DNA from 3 places in the Streptomyces sp. NPDC005878 genome. Region 1 is predicted to be linked to each of the others. Evidence: riboswitches for the same ligand, from Rfam matches in the RefSeq annotation. Region 1 holds a riboswitch; each other region holds the start of a gene.

What was found. A riboswitch is a leader RNA that binds a small molecule or an ion and turns the genes downstream of it on or off. The one in region 1 is predicted to bind thiamine pyrophosphate.
Region 2: linked by a shared signal. The riboswitch ahead of thiC (phosphomethylpyrimidine synthase ThiC) and the one ahead of thiO (glycine oxidase ThiO) in region 1 are both predicted to bind thiamine pyrophosphate.
Region 3: linked by a shared signal. The riboswitch ahead of ABZ404_RS37385 (thiamine ABC transporter substrate-binding protein) and the one ahead of thiO (glycine oxidase ThiO) in region 1 are both predicted to bind thiamine pyrophosphate.

The regions. Positions count from the first base shown of each region.
Region 1 is NZ_JBEXWK010000007.1:5,043-9,748, forward strand. Features, by position in the region: gene pknB (Stk1 family PASTA domain-containing Ser/Thr kinase) at 1-303, opposite strand, end outside; gene ABZ404_RS13695 (thiazole synthase) at 735-1,529, opposite strand; gene thiS (sulfur carrier protein ThiS) at 1,532-1,747, opposite strand; gene thiO (glycine oxidase ThiO) at 1,744-2,940, opposite strand; TPP riboswitch at 2,938-3,051, opposite strand; gene ABZ404_RS13710 (FAD-dependent oxidoreductase) at 3,248-4,411, shown strand; gene ABZ404_RS13715 (Rv2175c family DNA-binding protein) at 4,455-4,706, shown strand, end outside.
Region 2 is NZ_JBEXWK010000010.1:166,982-171,687, reverse strand. Features, by position in the region: gene ABZ404_RS18025 (SsgA family sporulation/cell division regulator) at 1-253, shown strand, start outside; gene ABZ404_RS18020 (YibE/F family protein) at 278-1,603, opposite strand; TPP riboswitch at 1,675-1,809, shown strand; gene thiC (phosphomethylpyrimidine synthase ThiC) at 1,802-3,580, shown strand; gene ABZ404_RS18010 (hypothetical protein) at 3,782-4,627, opposite strand.
Region 3 is NZ_JBEXWK010000044.1:20,778-25,483, forward strand. Features, by position in the region: gene pyrH (UMP kinase) at 1-54, shown strand, start outside; gene frr (ribosome recycling factor) at 173-730, shown strand; gene ABZ404_RS37375 (phosphatidate cytidylyltransferase) at 730-1,851, shown strand; gene rlmN (23S rRNA (adenine(2503)-C(2))-methyltransferase RlmN) at 1,954-3,060, shown strand; TPP riboswitch at 3,093-3,202, shown strand; gene ABZ404_RS37385 (thiamine ABC transporter substrate-binding protein) at 3,279-4,376, shown strand; gene ABZ404_RS37390 (iron ABC transporter permease) at 4,430-4,706, shown strand, end outside.

The DNA.
Region 1 (4,706 bases):
GCAGCCCGCCACGTACTCCATCGCCAGGTAGACGTATCCGCCGTCGGTGCCCTGGTCGAAGACGCCGACCACGTTGGGGTGGGCGAGCCGGGCGACGGACTTGGCCTCGCGGATGAACCGCTCCACGAACGAGCCGTCGGCGGCGAGGGCCGGGTGCATCACCTTGAGGGCGAGCACCCGGTCGAGCCGGGTGTCGACGGCCCGGTAGACCGTGGCCATACCGCCGACGGCGATGCGTGCCTCGACGCGGTAGCGGCTGTCGAGCACCTGCCCGACGAGCGGGTCCTGAAGGGTCGTATCCACGCAGCAGAGTCTACGAGCGGCCTCGGACACCCCTGCCGTCCCGGGTGGGGGTGGGGCGGGACTGAAGCGGAGCTGTGACGTGGGGGGTGGGGTGGGGGGGGTGGTCTTCGTCTGCGGGTGGTGGGGGGTTGCTCGCGCAGTTCCCCGCGCCCCTGGGGTGGCCGGGGTGAATCCTCGGCGGCGGTCGGGCCACCCGATGGGCCCGCAGGGCCCTCTCAGGGGCGCGGGGAACTGCGCGACCAGCCCCCACCGGCCCGCAGACGAGAACGCGCCCCACCCGCCCCGCAGCCCCCCGCCCCGCAGGCACCCCACCCCAAGGGGCGCGGGGAACCGCGTGAGCAACCACCCGCTGCGGGCACACGAACAGCGACCCAGGACCGCCCCGCAGCCGAGCGCACCCCACCTGGCCCGGCCCGCCGCCAGGCGCCCCCTCAGAACGCCGGGCGTTCCGGGTCCAGGGCCGCTCGGCCCTCGCGTGGTGACGACGCCTCGGCGAAGTGGCGGCGGGGGATGCGGCCCGCCCGGTACGCCAGGCGCCCCGCCTCCACCGCGTACCGCATCGCCTCCGCCATCAGCACCGGCTCCTGCGCGCGCGTGACCGCCGAGGCGAGCATCACCGCCGAGCACCCCAGCTCCATGGCGAGCGCCGCGTCGGAGGCCGTGCCCGCGCCCGCGTCCAGGATGACCGGGACGGTGGCGCGGTCCACGATCAGCTCGAAGTTGTGCGGGTTGCGGATGCCCAGCCCGGAGCCGATGGGGGAGCCCAGCGGCATGATCGCCGCGCACCCCACGTCCTCCAGCCGCCGGGCCAGCACCGGGTCGTCGCTGGTGTACGGCAGCACCGTGAATCCGTCGTCGACCAGCACTTCCGCCGCGTCGAGCAGCTCGACCGGATCGGGCAGCAGGGTGCGCTCGTCGGCGACCACCTCCAGCTTCACCCAGTCCGTGCCGAGCGCCTCGCGCGCGAGGCGGGCGGTGAGGACCGCCTCCCCGGCGGTGAAGCAGCCGGCCGTGTTCGGCAGGACGGAGATGCCGAGCTTCTCCAGGACGGACAGGACCGAGCCCTGCACGGTCGGGTCGAGGCGGCGCATCGCGACGGTCGTCAGCTCCGTGCCGGAGGCGGCGAGCGAGCGCTCCAGGACGTCCAGGCTCGGCGCCCCGCCGGTGCCCATGATCAGCCGCGAGGTGAAGGTCGTACCGCCGAGGGAGAACAGGTCGTCGGCCATGGTCAGCCCCCCTGCACGGCGGTCAGGACCTCGACGCGGTCACCGTCGCCGAGCGTGGTCGCGGCCCACCGGCCGCGCGGCACCACCGTCTCGTTGACGGCGGCGGCGACCCCGGCGGGCGCGGGCGTCAACGTGGAGACGAGGACGTCGAGGGTGGTGCCGGCGGCGAGGTCGCGCGCCTCGCCGTTCACGGACACGGTCGTCAAGGAGGCGGTCATACGGTCAGCTCCTGCGGTACGGACTCCGCCGGGGCGGAGGTGAAACGGCCGGGGGTGAAGGGGCGCGCCTCGGCGGGCAGTTCGCCGGTGGCCAGCGCGTGCGCCAGGGCGTCGCCGGTGACGGGGGTGAGCAGCACCCCGTTGCGGTAGTGGCCGGTGGCCAGGTGCAGACCGGGCAGCGCGGTCGGGCCGAGCAGCGGCGCGTTGTCGGGGGAGCCGGGGCGCAGCCCGGCGCGGGTCTCGGTGAGCGGGAGCTCGGTGATGCCGGGCACCAGCTCGTGCGCGTCGCGCAGCAGTTCGTAGACGCCGCCGGCGGTGACGGTGGTGTCCCAGCCCAGCTCCTCGCTGGTGGCGCCGACCACGAGCTCGCCGTCGGCGCGCGGCACCAGGTAGACGTGGCTGCCGCGGACCACCGCGCGGACCGTGCGGGACAGGAACGGGGCGTACGCGGGCGGCACGGTCAGCCGCAGCACCTGGCCCTTGACCGGGCGTACGGGAGGGCGCACCTCGTCCGGGAGCCCGGCGAGCCGGGCGCTGAGGCTGCCGCCCGCGAGGACGACCTGGTCGGCGGCGAGCGCGGTGCCGTCGGCCAGGACCGCCCCCGCGGCCCGCTCGCGGACCACCGAGAGCCGTTCGGCCCGGCCGTGGTGGAACTCCACCCCGGCCCGCTCGCAGGCCGCCAGAAGGGCCCTGGCGAGGCGGCGCGGGTCGATCTGGTGGTCGCCGTCGACCCGCAGACCGCCGCGCACCCCGGGCGCCAGCATCGGCTCCAGGCGGCGGCACTCGCGCCCGGTGAGCCACTGGGAGTCGAGCCCGAGGCGCTGCTGGAGCGCGTGCAGCTCGCGCAGATGGGCGCGGTCGTCGGCGTCCAGGGCGACCGCGAGGGTGCCGCAGGCGCGGTAGCCGGTGGTGAGGCCGCTCGCCTCCTCCAGCTCGGCCACGAAGTCCGGGTAGCGCCGGGCGGAGGCCAGGTTGAGGCCGAGGAGGGTCTCCTCGCCGTAGTGGAGCTCGGTGACGGCGGCGAGCATGCCGGCCGCGACCTGGGCGGCGCCGCCGCCGGGCGCGGGGTCGGCGAGCGCGGTGCGCATACCTTGCCGCGCGGCCCGCCAGGCCGTGACGAGGCCGATGATGCCGCCACCGATCACCAGCACGTCCGACCCGTGGGGAACTGCCCCTTTTCGGGATGAATGCATGGGCGTCCAGCCCCTCCCTTCGCCGGCATGACCCGGATCAGGTTCGTACGGTCGGAGGCCGCCGCAGCCTCCCTCTCAGCCCGGTGCGTCCGGGCTCCCGCGAGATGGTTGTCGTGCCGCCGCGCGTCCCGGGGCCGGGGCCTCGGAGCGCGGACGGTACGTCGGCCAGACTAACCCCAGCGGCCCATCGGCAGTAGGGAGCGTCCGGGCCGGGCTGTCTGACGATTCGTCAGCTGTTTATGGTGATCGGGTGAGCGAACAGCAGACGCATGCGGAACAGCGGCACGTGGTGGTCGTCGGCGCGGGCATGGCCGGGGTCCAGACCGCGGTGGCCCTGCGCGAACAGGGCTTCCCCGGCCGGATCACCCTCATCGGCGCCGAACCCCACCAGCCCTACGACCGGCCCCCGCTCTCCAAGGCGGTGCTGCTCGGCAAGGCCGAGAGCTCGGCCTTCGAGGTGGACTTCGAGGGCCTCGGCGTGGAGCTGCGCCTGGGCGAGCCGGTCACCGGCGTACGCGCGCGTGAGCACGAGGTCGACACCGCGGCCGGGCCCGTCCCGTACGACGCGCTGGTGATCGCCTCCGGCGCCGAACCCCTCACCCTGCCCGGCATCGAGGACCTTCCGGACGTCCATCTGCTGCGCACCCTCGACGACGCGGGACGGCTGCGGGCGGTGCTCGGCGCGCAGCGGCGCGTCGTGGTCGTCGGGGCGGGCTGGATCGGCGCCGAGTTCGCCACGGCCGCGCGCGAGGCGGGCTGCGCGGTCACCGTCGTCGAGGCCGCGGACCGCCCGCTCGCGGGCGCGCTGCCTGCCGAGGTCACCGAGCCGATGGCCGCCTGGTACGCGGAGAGCGGCGCGGAACTGCTCACCCACGCGCGCGTGGCGGCCGTCGAGCCCGGGGCCGTCGTCCTCGCTGACGGCCGCAGGCTGCCCGCCGACGCGGTCGTCGTCGGCATCGGCGCCCGGCCCACCACCGACTGGCTGGCGGGCACCGGCATCGAGCGCGGGGCGGAGGGCGCGGTCACCGCCGACGACCGGCTGCGCACCTCCCTGCCGGACGTCTACGCGGTCGGCGACTGCGCTTCCTTCCCCTCGGGCCGGTACGGCGAGCGGCTGCTCATCCACCACTGGGACAACGCCCTCCAGGGGCCGCGCACGGTGGCCGCGGACATCATCGGCGAGGCGGTCCTCCCGTACGACCCGGTGCCCTACTTCTGGTCCGAGCAGTTCGGCAGGTTCGTGCAGTACGCCGGTCACCACGGCGGGGCCGACCGGCTGCTGTGGCGGGGGGACCCGGCGGGCGCCGCCTGGTCGGTCTGCTGGCTGCGCGAGGACGTGCTCGTCGCCCTCCTGGCCGTCGGCCGACCGCGCGATCTGGCGCAGGGCCGCAAGCTCATCGAGGCAGGTGCGAGGCTGGATCCGGTCCGCGCCGCCGACCCGTCCGTCCCCCTCAAGGCGGCACTCGGCTGACCTCCGGCTACCGAGTGTCAGTCCGGGATGGCACGCTTGTCCCGTGACCGAGATTGACGCGAAAACCGATGCACTCGTCCCCGCCTGGCTCCACCTCCCCGACATCGCCGAGATGCTCGACGTTGAGGTGACGCGAGTGCGGCAGCTGGTCAAGGAGGGCCAGCTCATCGCCGTGCGCCGCGGTGAGAACAGGACGCTGCAGGTGCCCGCCGCCTTCATCGACGGCGACAAGGTCGTGAAGGGCCTCAGCGGCACCCTCACCCTCCTGCGGGACGACGGCTACTCCGACCAGGAG
Region 2 (4,706 bases), on a different contig from region 1:
CAACAGCCCCACCGGTGACGGCGATGTGCACATCGCGCCCGCGAGGGCCGAGGAGCTCCGCGATGTCCACATCCGCCTCCAGGTGGGCGGCGAACAGGCGAGCTTCCGGGCCGGGGCCGGTCCGCTGGTGGCCTTCCTCGACCGCACCGACAAACTCGTCCCGCTCGGACAGGAGCGCGCACTCGGCGACTTCGACGGGCATCTGGACGAGGCGCTGGGACGGATCCTGGCCGAGGAGCAGAACGCGGGCTGAGCTCCCCGCATTTGACGCCCGGGCCTACTTCTTTCGCCGTCGGCCCCGGCCGCCCCGCCCCGCTCCCCGGGTGGCCGCGGCCGGACGGTCGGCGGAGACCACCAGCGCCGCGAGGGCGGTCGTCACCGGAACCGACGCCACCAGACCGATCGAGCCCACCAGCGTCCGGACGATCTCCTCCGCGACCAGTTCACTGTTGGCCACCGTCCCCACGCTGCTCTGCGCGATCGAGAACAGCAGCAGCAGCGGCAGCGCCGCACCCGCGTACGCCAGGACCAGGGTGTTGACCACCGACGCGATGTGGTCGCGCCCGATCCGGATGGCGGCCCTGTACAGCCCGCGCGGGCCCATGCCCGGGTTGGCCTCGTGCAGCTCCCACACCGCCGACGTCTGGGTGACCGTGACATCGTCGAGCACCCCGAGCGAGCCGATGATCACGCCGGCCAGCAGCAGACCCGACATGTCGATGTCCGGATAGAGCCCGTGGATCAGGCCGGTGTTGTCGTCGGTGTTGCCCGTCAGCGAGGCCCAGCCGATGAAGAGCGACCCCAGCAGCCCGATCAGGACGAGCGAGACCAGCGTGCCGAGCACGGCGACCGAGGTACGCGCCGAGAGGCCGTGGCACATGTACAGCGCGATCAGCATGATCGCGCTCGACCCGACCACCGCGACCAGCAGCGGATTGGAGCCCTGGAGGATCGCCGGGAGGATGAACAGCGTCAGCACGGCGAACGAGACGATCAGCGCGACGAGCGCCATCACCCCGCGCAGCCGGCCGACGGCCACCACGACGAGCGCGAAGATGCCCGCCAGCAGCGCCATCGGGAACCGCCGGTTCACATCGGTCACCGAGTACTGGAGGTCGTGCGGGGCGTCGGGGGCGTACGCGACGATCACGCCCTGCCCCTTGTGGAGTTGGCGCGGGGCGTCCGGCTGCACGATCTCGGTGAAGGTACGGCCCTTCTCCTTGCCGCTGGTGACCTCGATGGTCGCCTTGGCGCACTGGCCCTGCCGGGCGCGTCGGCCACCGGAGGGCGAGGCGTCGCCGGGCGGCGGGGCCTGACCCGCGTTGACCGACCGGCAGTCGAGCTTCTGGAGGGCGACGACCTTGGCCTGTTGTGTCTGGCGGTCGAAGCCGACTCCGGTGCGCTGATGGGCGGGGGTACCACCGGGCCACAGCACCGCCAGGCCCACGAGCACCGCGATCGAGAACGGGATCAGCACGGCGGCGATCACCTTGCGCAGATGCTGGGAGACGGGCGTCGCGGGACCGTGGCTGTGCGTGTGCCCATGGCCCTGACCGGGCGGGTGGCCGTGGGAGCCTTCGGGGTGCTGCTCTGCTGACGTCACCGCCCGATCATCGCAACAACGGCGGGGCCCCTCTGTTCAGCGCGCTGGGGATGACGCTAGCGTGGTGGCACCTTTGCACACGCGGGAGCTCGGAGCACCGGGCTGAGAGGGCGCTGAAAGCCGTACGAACCGTACGGAAGCGGCTGCGCCGACCGCCGAACCTGTTACCGGGTAATGCCGGCGTAGGGAGTAGGTCTCATGACCATTCAGGACGCACGCACGCCTGCCTCGAACCAGAACGAGGCTGGGAAGTCCATCGGCTGGCACAAGGGTTACGTCGAGGGCTCGCGCCCCGACCTCCGCGTGCCGGTGCGCCAGGTGCACCTCACCAACGGCAAGGACGTCACGCTGTATGACACGTCCGGGCCGTACACCGACCCGAACATCGAGACGGACGTCCGCCGCGGCCTCGCCCCGCTCCGCGAGAACTGGATCATCGCGCGCGGCGACACCGAGGAGTACGCGGGCCGGCCCGTCCGCCCCGAGGACGACGGCCTCAAGCACACCTCCCCGCGCGGCGGCCTGAAGAACCTCGACGCGGTGTTCCCCGGCCGCCCGCGCCAGCCGCGCCGGGGCCGCGGCGGTCAGGCCGTCACCCAGCTCGCCTACGCCCGCAGGGGCGAGATCACCCCGGAGATGGAGTACGTCGCGATCCGCGAGAACGTCTCCCCCGAGGTCGTCCGCGAGGAGATCGCGGCCGGGCGGGCGGTGCTCCCCGCCAACGTCAACCACCCCGAGATCGAGCCGATGATCATCGGCAAGCGATTCCTGGTGAAGGTCAACGCCAACATCGGCAACTCCGCCGTGACCTCCTCCATCGAGGAGGAGGTGGACAAGATGACCTGGGCCACCCGCTGGGGCGCCGACACCGTCATGGACCTCTCCACCGGCCGCAACATCCACACCACCCGTGAGTGGGTGCTGCGCAACTCCCCCGTTCCCATCGGCACGGTGCCGCTCTATCAGGCGCTGGAGAAGGTCGACGGCCGCGCCGAGGAGCTGACCTGGGAGATCTACAAGGACACGGTCATCGAGCAGGCCGAGCAGGGCGTCGACTACATGACGGTCCACGCCGGTGTGCTCCTGCGGTACGTCCCCCTCACCGCCCGCCGCAAGACCGGCATCGTCTCGCGCGGCGGCTCGATCATGGCGGCGTGGTGCCTGGCGCACCACAAGGAGTCGTTCCTGTACGAGAACTTCGAGGAGCTCTGCGAGATCCTCGCGGCGTACGACGTCACGTACTCCCTGGGCGACGGTCTGCGTCCGGGCTCCATCGCGGACGCCAACGACGAGGCGCAGTTCGCCGAGCTGCGCACCCTCGGTGAGCTCAACACGATCGCCAAGCGCCACAACGTCCAGACGATGATCGAGGGCCCGGGCCACGTCCCGATGCACAAGATCAAGGAGAACATCGACCTCCAGCAGGAGATCTGCGAAGAGGCGCCGTTCTACACGCTGGGCCCGCTGACCACGGACGTCGCCCCCGCGTACGACCACATCACCTCGGGCATCGGTGCCGCGATGATCGCCTGGTGGGGCACCGCGATGCTCTGCTACGTCACGCCCAAGGAGCACCTGGGCCTGCCCAACCGCGACGACGTGAAGACGGGCGTCATCACCTACAAGATCGCGGCCCACGCGGCCGACCTCGCCAAGGGGCACCCGGGCGCGCAGGACTGGGACGACGCGCTCTCCGACGCCCGCTTCGAGTTCCGCTGGGAAGACCAGTTCAACCTGGCTCTCGACCCGGACACGGCGCGGGAGTTCCACGACGAGACGCTGCCCGCCGAGCCGGCGAAGACCGCGCACTTCTGCTCGATGTGCGGGCCGAAGTTCTGCTCGATGAAGATCTCGCAGGACATCCGGCGCGAGCACGGCGGCGATCTGGCGGCGGGGGACATCGAGGCCGGAATGGCGGAGAAGTCCGCGGAGTTCGCGGCGGCGGGCAACCGCGTGTATCTGCCGATCGCTGACTGACGTACCCAGCCCGACGTTTCACGTGAAACACGGACCCGTCCGGGAGCTGTGTTTCACGTGAAACATGCGTGCGGTGGCGCTGTCGTGCGGCCACAGCCCTCCGTGTGACCCGGGAGTCGCCCGCGGCCGTGGTTTCACGTGAAACGAACGGGGCGCCGAAGTCCCGTTGGTTTCACGTGAAACACCGCATCGCGAAGTCGCCTACTCCGGCTGGTGTTCGGGGCCCCCGAAGTCGGGACTGGTGAAGTCCGGGCTGGTGAAACTGGGCCGGGTCCCCGTGGACGGATCGCTCGGGCTGTCGAAGTCGGGCCGGCCGTAGCCGAGCGTGGGTATCCGGCCCGTGGTGCGGCGCGTCGACGCGCCCGGACCCGTGCCGGGGTCGGCCAGGGCCTCGCGCAGGAACGGGTAGATGCCCCGCTCCACCAGGGCGTGCCGCCATGCCTCGCGGGCCCGGGACACCTCCTGGGCTCGCTCGTCGCCCACCTCGCCCTCCTCGGGGTCGGCGATGACCTGGGTGGCACCGTTGCGGATCGCGGTGGTCAGGAGGCTGACCGCGGCGGCCAGTATCGCGGCGGCGGTGAGGGCGCCGAAGAACCATCCAGCGGTCAGTAAAGTGTCGGCGAACGCGGGCTGCGGGTCGAGCATCTTGAGGATGTAACCCACCAGCAGGAAGATCGCGGCGGCGGTCCCGGCGAGGACCGGCGCCAGCACCGCGACGACCGCGCCGACGCCCGCCCCCGAGGTGGAATCCGGGCTGTCGACCACCGGAGGCGTCATCACCGAACCGCGTTCCGAGGTGAGCGCCGGGGTGGAGGGCGCGCGCAGCTCCTCCCGCGCCCTGACGTAGTGGTCGTACTCGGCCGCCGCGGCAGCCGAGACGAGAGCACCGGCGTTGAGCACCATGGTGCGCAACTGCTCGGTGTTGAGCCGTACTCCCACGCCGGCCAGCTCAGGCCGGTCGGGCGCGGCGCGCAGTGCGTCGTCGAGGATCCGCTCGAACTCCGGGCGGTCCTCGGTCAGCAGGTGCGGAGCGCTGTTCATGTGCATCCCCCGATGCTCCGTAGGGCCGGAAAGCCCGCCTGATGAACGGGCAATCGGGCGGAAACGGAGGAGAGCCTGCTACGGA
Region 3 (4,706 bases), on a different contig from region 1:
GTCAAGGGTGAGAAGATCGGCACGCTCGTGAGCGACCAGGGCACCCGGGCCTGACCGGGGGATGGACAATCCCCTGACGGTCGGACACCGTGCAGGGAAAGACGCGGGTTACGCAGGGCCGTCGAGCAGCCGACACGACTCCCGGCCCACTCAAGACATGCAGGAGCAAGTGGTGATCGAAGCAATCCTCCTCGAAGCCGAGGAGAAGATGGAGAAGGCCGTCGTGGTCGCCAAGGAGGACTTCGCCGCGATTCGCACCGGCCGTGCGCACCCGGCGATGTTCAACAAGATCGTGGCGGACTACTACGGTGCGCTGACGCCGATCAACCAGCTGGCCTCGTTCTCGGTGCCCGAGCCGCGTATGGCGGTGGTGACCCCGTTCGACAAGAGCGCGCTGCGCAACATCGAGCAGGCGATCCGCGACTCCGACCTGGGCGTCAACCCGAGCAATGACGGCTCCATCATCCGGGTGACGTTCCCGGAGCTGACGGAGGAGCGCCGCCGGGACTACATCAAGGTCGCCCGGACCAAGGCCGAGGACTCCAAGGTGTCGATCCGCTCCGTGCGCCGCAAGGCCAAGGACGCCCTCGACAAGCTCGTCAAGGACAAGGAGTCCGGCGAGGACGAGGTCCGCCGTGCGGAGAAGGAGCTCGACGACACCACCGCGAAGTACGTCTCGCAGGTGGACGAGCTGCTCAAGCACAAGGAAGCAGAGCTGCTAGAGGTCTGATGAACGACTCTTCCTGGGGGGCTCCGCCGCGACCCGAGCACTGGGGGCCACCCGTCCAGGGGCCTTCCCAGGAGGTGCCTTCGGCGGGGGCTGCCTACGATGCGTATGACGCCCCGTCCCGGACACAGCCCATGCCCGCAGTGACCGACGGCGTGGGCACAGACGCCGTGGTCCGCGAAGAACGTGACCGGGGGACCGCTCGGGTGAGCGGCCCCCTGTTCCGCGAAGAGACGCCGCAGGAGCCCATGCCCAGCTCGGTACCACCTTCGACTCCGCCGCAGCCGCAGCGGCCCGCGCAGCCGGAGAAGAAGCGGGCGGGGCGCGACCTGCGGGCCGCGATAGGGGTCGGCGTCGGGCTCGGCGCGGTCATCCTGGCGTCGCTGTTCGTCGTCAAGGCCGTCTTCGTCGGTGTGGTCGCGGTGGCGGTCGTCGTCGGCCTGTGGGAGCTGGCCTCCCGGCTGGACGAGCGCAAGGGCATCAAGGTGCCGCTCGTGCCGCTCGCGGTGGGCGGCGCGGCGATGGTCGTCGCCGGCTACGCGCGCGGTGCCGAGGGTGCCTGGGTGGCGATGGCGCTGACCTCGCTCGCGGTGCTGGTCTGGCGGATGACGGAGAAGCCCGAGGGCTATCTCCGGGATGTCACCGCCGGGGTCTTCGCCGCGTTCTACGTGCCGTTCCTGGCCACGTTCGTCGCGATGATGCTGGCCGCCGACGACGGGCCGTGGCGGGTGTTCGTCTTCCTGCTGCTGACCGTGGTCAGCGACACCGGCGCGTACGCGATCGGCTGGCGGTTCGGCAAGACGAAGCTGGCGCCGCGCATCAGTCCCGGAAAGACCCGTGAGGGTCTGGTGGGCGCGGTGACGTTCGCGATGGCGGCGGGCGCGGTGTGCGTGCAGTTCCTCATCGACGACGGCCAGTGGTGGCAGGGCCTGCTGCTCGGTCTCGCGGTCGCGGCGAGCGCCACGCTCGGCGACCTCGGCGAGTCGATGATCAAGCGGGACCTCGGCATCAAGGACATGGGCACGCTGCTGCCGGGCCACGGCGGCATCATGGACCGGCTGGACTCGCTGCTGCCCACGGCGCCGGTGGTGTGGCTGCTGCTCGTCGCCTTCGTCGGCAGCTGAAAAGTCCGCAGGGAAGGCTCTGACCTGCGTGTTCATCGGTCGGGGCTCGTTGTCCACAGGACGGCGGGCCCCTTTCCGTATGTCTGAGACACTTGAGGGACCATGCCGAAGCCCGGAGAACTCACTTTCGTCGCCCCCCGCGGAGCCAAGAAGCCGCCGCGGCACCTCGCCGACCTCTCGCCCGCCGAGCGGAAAGAGGCTGTCGCCGCGATCGGCGAGAAGCCGTTCCGCGCCAAGCAGCTCTCGCAGCACTACTTCGCGCGGTACGCGCACGACCCGGCCCAGTGGACGGACATCCCCGCGGCGGCGCGCACCCGCCTCCAGGAGGAGCTGCTGCCGGACCTGATGTCGGTCGTGCGGCACATCTCGTGCGACGACGACACCACCCGCAAGACGCTGTGGCGCCTGCGCGACGGGACGCTGGTGGAGTCGGTCCTGATGCGCTACCCCGACCGGGTGACCATGTGCATCTCCTCGCAGGCCGGCTGCGGCATGAACTGCCCGTTCTGCGCGACCGGCCAGGCGGGCCTGGACCGCAACCTGTCGACCGCGGAGATCGTGCACCAGATCGTCGACGGCATGCGCGCGCTGCGCGACGGCGAGGTCCCCGGCGGCCCCGCCCGGCTGTCGAACATCGTCTTCATGGGCATGGGCGAGCCGCTCGCCAACTACAAGCGGGTCGTCGGCGCCATCCGCCGCCTCACCGACCCCGAGCCCGACGGCCTGGGCCTGTCCCAGCGCGGCATCACCGTCTCCACCGTCGGCCTGGTCCCCGCCATGCACCGCTTCGCCGACGAGGGCTTCAAGTGCCGTCTCGCCGTCTCGCTGCACGCGCCGGACGACGAGCTGCGCGACACGCTCGTGCCCGTCAACACCCGCTGGAAGGTCCGCGAGGTCCTGGACGCGGCGTGGGAGTACGCGGAGAAGTCCGGCCGCCGCATCTCGATCGAGTACGCGCTGATCCGCGACATCAACGACCAGGCCTGGCGCGGTGACCTGCTCGGCCGCCTCCTCAAGGGCAAGCGCGTCCACGTCAACCTGATCCCGCTGAACCCGACGCCGGGCTCGAAGTGGACCGCCTCGCGCCCCGAGGACGAGAAGGCGTTCGTCGAGGCCATCGCGGCCCACGGGGTGCCCGTCACCGTCCGGGACACCCGTGGCCAGGAGATCGACGGAGCGTGCGGACAGCTCGCCGCCTCCGAGAGGTAGTCTGAGCCCGAAAACCGCAGAGCTCGACATCTGTATTCCGACAGGGGAGCGCCACAGCGCTGAGAGTGCGACACCGTCAGGTCGCAGACCCTCTGAACCTCGCCCAGGTCATTCTGGGTAGGAAGTTCGGTCATCACTCAAGCTGTTGCGCCCCGCTCGCCGCCGCCCGGCGGGCGGGGCCGCGTCTCTTCCTGGTCACTCCAGGAGGAATCACCACCATGCGCAGTACGAAGAAGATGGCGGCCGCCGCGCTCGCCGCCGCCCTCGGCGTCAGCACGCTCGCCGCGTGCGGCGGCAAGGACGACGACAGCACCAAGACCGGCGGCTCCACCCAGTCCAAGACCGTCACCCTGGTCAGCCACGACTCGTTCGCCGCCTCCGACGCGGTGCTCAAGGAGTTCACCGCCAGGACCGGCTACACGGTCAAGGTCCTCAAGAGCGGCGACGCGGGCGCGGCCCTCAACCAGGAGATCCTCACCAAGGGCTCCCCGCGCGGCGACGTGTTCTTCGGCGTCGACAACACCCTGCTCTCGCGCGCCCTCGACCACCAGGTCTTCACCCCGTACGAGGCGAAGGGCCTCGCCGCCGTCCCCGCGGCCGTCCAGCTCGACAAGGACAAGCACCGCGTCACCCCGGTCGACACCGGCGACATCTGCGTCAACTACGACAAGAAGTACTTCGCGGACAAGAAGCTGGCTCCGCCGAGCACCTTCGCCGACCTGATCAAGCCCGCGTACAAGGACCTGCTGGTCACCGAGAACGCGGCGACCTCCTCGCCCGGCCTCGGCTTCCTGCTCGGCAGCGCCGCCCAGTACGGCGACGAGGGCTGGCAGGACTACTGGAAGAAGCTCAAGGACAACGGCGTCAAGGTCGTCGACGGCTGGGAGCAGGCCTACAACCAGGACTTCTCCGGCTCCGCCGGCGGCCACAAGGCCAAGGGCGACCGCCCGTTGGTCGTCTCCTACGCCTCCAGCCCGCCCGTCGAGGTCCTCTACGCCAAGCCGCAGCCCACCGACGCCCCCACCGGCGTCGCCACCGGCACCTGCTTCCGCCAGACCGAGTTCGCCGGACTCCTCAAGGGCGCCAGGAACGAGGCCGGCGGCAAGGCGTTCCTGGACTTCCTGATCTCCAAGAAGTTCCAGGAGGACATGCCGCTCACCATGTTCGTGAACCCGGTCCTGAAGGACGCCGCGCTGCCCGAACTGTTCACCCGGTTCGGCGCCAAGGTCACCGAGACGCACGACGTCGCTCCGGAGAAGATCTCCAAGAACCGTGAGCAGTGGGTCAAGACGTGGTCCTCGCTCGTGCTGAAGTAAGCCGCGCGCCCCGGGTGGGGAAGGCGCGCGCGCACGCGGTGCGGCTCGGCCTGATGGCCCTGCCGCTCGCGTTCTTCGGGCTCTTCTTCGCCTGGCCCGTGGCCGCGATCGTCGGCCGCGGGCTGCGCGTCGACGGCGTCTGGCAGCTCGGCCGGATCGGCGAGGTGATCACCGACCCCGACATCGGGCAGGTGCTGTGGTTCACCACCTGGCAGGCGCTCGCCTCCACCGCCCTCACCCTGCTGATCGCGCTGCCCGGCGCCTACGTCTTCGCCCGCCTGGACTTCCCCGGCCGCCAGCTGCTGCGGGCCGTGGTCACTGTCCCCTTCG